Regions from separate parts of the Cellvibrio sp. PSBB006 genome, predicted to be linked through region 2. Evidence: riboswitches for the same ligand, from Rfam matches in the RefSeq annotation. Region 2 holds a riboswitch; the other holds the start of a gene.
What was found. A riboswitch is a leader RNA that binds a small molecule or an ion and turns the genes downstream of it on or off. The one in region 2 is predicted to bind thiamine pyrophosphate.
Positions count from the first base shown of each region.

Region 1: another riboswitch for thiamine pyrophosphate. It lies ahead of thiO (glycine oxidase ThiO); the one in region 2 lies ahead of thiD (bifunctional hydroxymethylpyrimidine kinase/phosphomethylpyrimidine kinase).

Region 1 covers NZ_CP021382.1:1,336,495-1,338,950, forward strand. Annotated here, with positions in the region: gene xseA (exodeoxyribonuclease VII large subunit) at 1-881, shown strand, start outside; TPP riboswitch at 926-1,045, shown strand; gene thiO (glycine oxidase ThiO) at 1,103-2,191, shown strand; gene thiS (sulfur carrier protein ThiS) at 2,198-2,401, shown strand; gene CBR65_RS05525 (thiazole synthase) at 2,403-2,456, shown strand, end outside.
Region 2 covers NZ_CP021382.1:4,602,124-4,604,579, reverse strand. Annotated here, with positions in the region: gene thiC (phosphomethylpyrimidine synthase ThiC) at 1-561, opposite strand, end outside; gene thiD (bifunctional hydroxymethylpyrimidine kinase/phosphomethylpyrimidine kinase) at 601-1,422, opposite strand; TPP riboswitch at 1,500-1,591, opposite strand; gene CBR65_RS19190 (TolC family outer membrane protein) at 2,029-2,456, shown strand, end outside.

The DNA.
Region 1 (2,456 bases), 2.0 Mb from region 2:
TTCGCGATGTACTCAGTGTGCTCAACCGCCGTTTTCCTGCCATTCCGGTCACGGTGATACCGGTGGCGGTTCAAGGCAAGGAAGCGGCGCCACAGATTGTGCGCGCCATTGACTTGGCCAACCGGGCCGGACTGTTTGATGTGGTTATCCTGGCTCGTGGCGGCGGCTCGCTGGAAGACCTGTGGCCCTTTAACGAAGAAAGCGTCGCGCGCGCGATACATGCCAGTGAACTGCCCATCGTGAGCGCCGTAGGTCACGAAGTCGATTTTACGATTGCGGATTTTGTGGCTGACCTGCGCGCGCCCACACCCTCCGCCGCGGCCGAATTACTGGTGCCCGATGCCGAAGACTGGCTGGAAACCTTTGCCGGTTATGAAATCCTCTTGCAGGAAGCCATTGAACGTAAGCTGCAATCATTCAAACAACGGCTGGAATGGCTACGCACTCGCCTGCGCCACCCCGGCGAACGGCTTCAGCAGCAAGCCCAGCGACTTGATGGACTGGAGTTACGTCTGGTGCGCGCCGTGGATCATCAGCTGCTGCGCTGCCATACGCGCCTGAATACGCTGGTATTGCGCCAAAAACCTTTACAGCCCAGGTTGCGTATCAATCAGCTCAGCCAGCAAGTGTCGCAGCATCACGCCACCCTGGTAAAAAATATGCAGCGCCATTTACGGGCGCAGCAGCAACGGCTGGCGGAAGCAGCGCGCCTGCTGCAAACCGTGAGCCCGTTGAACACCTTGCAGCGGGGCTATGCCATCGCGACGGATTCACATCACAAGGTCATCACCAACAGCAGCCAAGTTGCGCCGGGCGACAGCATCAACGCTCGCCTGGCTGAGGGAGAGTTGCAATGTCGGGTCGAAAAAATTCTTTCCTGATCCGGTTTGTTCGTTGCAGCTCGTGCATCACCCAAGTATATTGAACGCGCTTGTCGGGGCGCCTCGGTGTTCATTGTGAACATACGGAGGCTGAGATCGGTACGGCCGAACCCGTTGAACCTGATCAGGTTGATACCTGCGGAGGGAACAAGGTGTTGCTTTGCTCCCTTCCCGCTCCGCCATCTGATCACTCTTGTCATTCGTACTCTTATCGAGACCTTGTGAACAGCAAACAACCCAATTCCATTGCCATTGCCGGGGCCGGCCTACTCGGGCGCCTACTGGCCTGGCGTTTGTTGCGTGCCGGTGCACGCGTAACGCTCTATGAAGCCGGTGCATTGTCACCCTCCCCGGCTGCTGCCTTCACCGCTGCCGGTATGATTTCGCCATTGAGCGAAGCCGTTGTATCTGAATACGCTGTTTATGAAATGGGGCTGTTCGCGTTGCGGCAATGGCCGCAGTGGCTCAGCGAACTACATCACCCGTCGCTAACCCCCTTGTTTTCACAACGCGGCAGCCTGGTGGTTGCTCATCCGCAGGATGTCAGCGAACTGCAACAATTTGCGCAGGAGTTGCATTTTGTTTTGCAGAAACCGGTCGGCTACCGCTGGGTTACGCGCGAAGAGATTCGTCAGCTGGAGCCGGATTTACACGAGGGATTTCACAACGGCTTGTTGCTGGAAGACGAAGGGCATATCGACAATCGCCAGCTGCTGGATGTATTGCTGAATGAAATCCGCACGTCCGGCGGTGAATGTATTGAGCACTGCCCTGTCACAGTCAGTGCGCACACCATCACCACAAAAACAGACCAAAGAACTTACGATCTGGTGATTGATTGTCGCGGCATGGGCGCTAAAAACCCAGCCAATCAACTGCGCGGGGTTCGCGGTGAAACGCTGCATGTTGAAACCCGGGAAATCACCTTGCAGCGCCCGGTACGCTTGATGCACCCGCGTTACCAACTTTACATCGTGCCCAAACCGGATCATCGCTTTGTGATCGGTGCGACGCAGATTGAAAGCGAAGATCGCTCGCCGGTGACCCTGCAGTCATCACTGGAATTAAGTAGCGCGCTTTACACACTTTCACCGGCATTTGCCGAAGCGAGAATCCTGGAGCTTGGTGTGAATCTGCGTCCTGCTTTTATGGACAATATGCCAAAGGTTGATAGTCAGCCCGGTCTAATGTGCGCGAACGGTTTATTTCGCCATGGATTTCTTTTGGCACCAGCTGTGGTCAGCTACATAGTGGCTTGCATTCAAGATACATCCGAGAAACCTTTTCAATCCATCCTGACAGCGCGTTAATTTTTTATGATTCAACTCAGTTTAAACAATACACTTACCGAAATTGCTGAAAATACATTACTCAGTGATGCCATTGTTGCCTGGGGTTTTGCAGACAGCAAAATTGCTGTAGCCATCAACGGCGAATTTGTACCCCGCTCCTCTTACAGCGAATATCGTCTGCAAGCACATGATGAAATTGATATTGTCAAACCTGTGGGAGGTGGTTGAGATGCGTGATGATCTGACACTGTATGGCAAAACATTTTCCAGTCGTTTTTTATTG
Region 2 (2,456 bases):
TGCACCAAAACTCATGCCTTGATGCTGCTGATTCAATACACCGAGTTCGCGCGCCTGAGCCAGCGCCATATTTTCACGGATCGCGATGTATTCCATCTCCGGCGTAATGATGCCTTTTTTGGCGTAGTGCATCTGCGACACATTCATGCCCGCTTTGGCACGACGCGGCTGACGGGTCAGGTTAAAACGCAGGTGTGCCAGTTTGGGATCGTTCAAGCGCTCTTTGGTAAATGTGGATGAGGTATCTGACTGAAATTCTGTGTCATTGCGCTCTTCAATCCACACCGAACGTACATCCGGCAAGCCGTGGCGTAAATCAATCTTTACCTCAGGGTCGGTGTATGGGCCCGAGGTATCGTAAACACGCACCGGCGGATTTTTTTCACCGCCGAATGCCGTCGGCGTATCCGCCAGGGAAATCTCCCGCATCGGCACCCGCAAATCAGGCCGCGAGCCTTGCACATAGATTTTTTGTGAGCCGGTAAACGGCTGGATAGACGCGGCATCCACCTGAGCGCTTTCGCTCAGGATTTTTTCGGCGAGATTCTGGTTGCTGTTCATGGGATTCCCTCGTTGGCCAGTAAATATCTGGCTTTGCTATTAATAAAATGAATGAAAGTGATGGACAGGGCCTGCACCCTGCCCGATGTGTAATTCATCAGCGCGGGCCAGCGCCTGGTGAAGATAGCTTTTGGCCTGGGCAACAGCCTCAGGCAAGGCTAAGTGCCGAGCCATGCCGGCGGCAATGGCAGACGCCAGCGTGCAGCCGGTACCGTGGGTATTGCGCGTTGTGAGGCGCGGCGCCGAAAAGGTTTGCGTACCGTCATCCGTCAATAAAAGATCCTCCGCATGGGCACCTTCGCCATGACCGCCTTTAATCAGCACCGCCTTCGCGCCCAGTGCACGCAACTGCTTTGCCTGACGCAGCCGGTCGGCATGGGTATGCGCCAGCCCATCGTTTAACAGTGCGGCAGCTTCATAAAGGTTGGGAGTAATCAGGTTTGCACGCGGCAATAAGCGGGTGATCAGCGCCTGGATGGCATCCTCCGCCAACAAGCGATCACCGCTGGTCGCCACCATCACCGGATCAACGATCAACGGGATAGAGGTGTAATCCACCAGACTGTCCGCAACGGCGTGGATAATGTCCGCCGTGGCCAGCATGCCGGTTTTGATGGCAGCTACCGGAATGTCCGTCAGCACGGAATGAATTTGCGCGCGAACAAAATCCGGCGGCACCGGCCAGACACCTTGTACGCCCAGGGTATTCTGCGCCGTCAATGAGGTAATGGCGCTGCATCCGAACACGCCCAAGGCGGCAAAGGTTTTGAGATCGGCCTGAATACCCGCACCGCCGCCGCTGTCGCTACCCGCGATAGTCAGGGCAATAGGCGTTGTTGGTTCAGTTATCGGTGAAGTCATGGCATTTCCGCAGGTAACGGTAAAGGGCGCGGAAACAGCAGGAGGGCAAGGTGGCGCACAGGCGCCGGGGATACTTGAATCTCGTTGCTCTCGTTTCCTACGCCGGTACTAACCGGATCAGGTCGACGGGTATCTCTCAGCCTTATAATCAGCACCCCGACAAGAATGGTTGGCAGTCTAGAGAACTCAGGGAGGCATGTAAAGCGAGGCGTTTGGGCGCTTATCGCGTGCGGACTACTGACAGAATCTGACATTAACAGGCGCCATACTCGCCACCCGTGTCGAATGACAAAAACGAGCGGGCAACGACATGACCACGGATAATCTCCACACCGTATTGCTGATTTTATTTTTCCCGACAGGTGAATCCAAATTCGCTGTTAATGGAGTCTTAATATCCGTCTCGTAGCCTTGCTCACGATGAGCCAAGATGCCGCGATTTGCGTAAACTGCGCAGGGATTATGGTTACACTTAATGACATTCGTCATGTTTACTCTTTTTAACTTGCTGGGTTAAAGTGCTCGCTCGACCACCCCAGCGCAACTCGCTACACTCACCGCTGCTACACGTTTGCTTATTGGACGATTTTTACCTTGGACACCTCTATGAAGAAAACAAAACTTTATCTGTTGGTTGGATTAATTTCCTTCGGCCCTCTCACGGCAAGCGCCAACAGTTTGCTGGACATCTATGAGCTTGCACTCAAGAACGATGCACAACTAAAAGCAGACACAGCTGCATACGAGGCAGCTCAGGAATTGCGCAATTTGAATCGCGCTGGATTATTACCCCAAATTAACGCCAGCGCCACTTACTCAGAAAGCGATAGCGACATTACCAACAACGCCACTACCCCGGTCATTCCGGACCCTACCGATCCGACTGATACTGGCGGGGTAGGAAATATCAACTCAACCCGCACCGGTTGGGAAATTTCCCTGCAACAACCGCTGTTCAACATGGCTTCCTGGTACACCTACAAACAGGGTGTAAGGTTGAGCGAGCAGGCGGAAGCACAATTCGGTGCTGACCA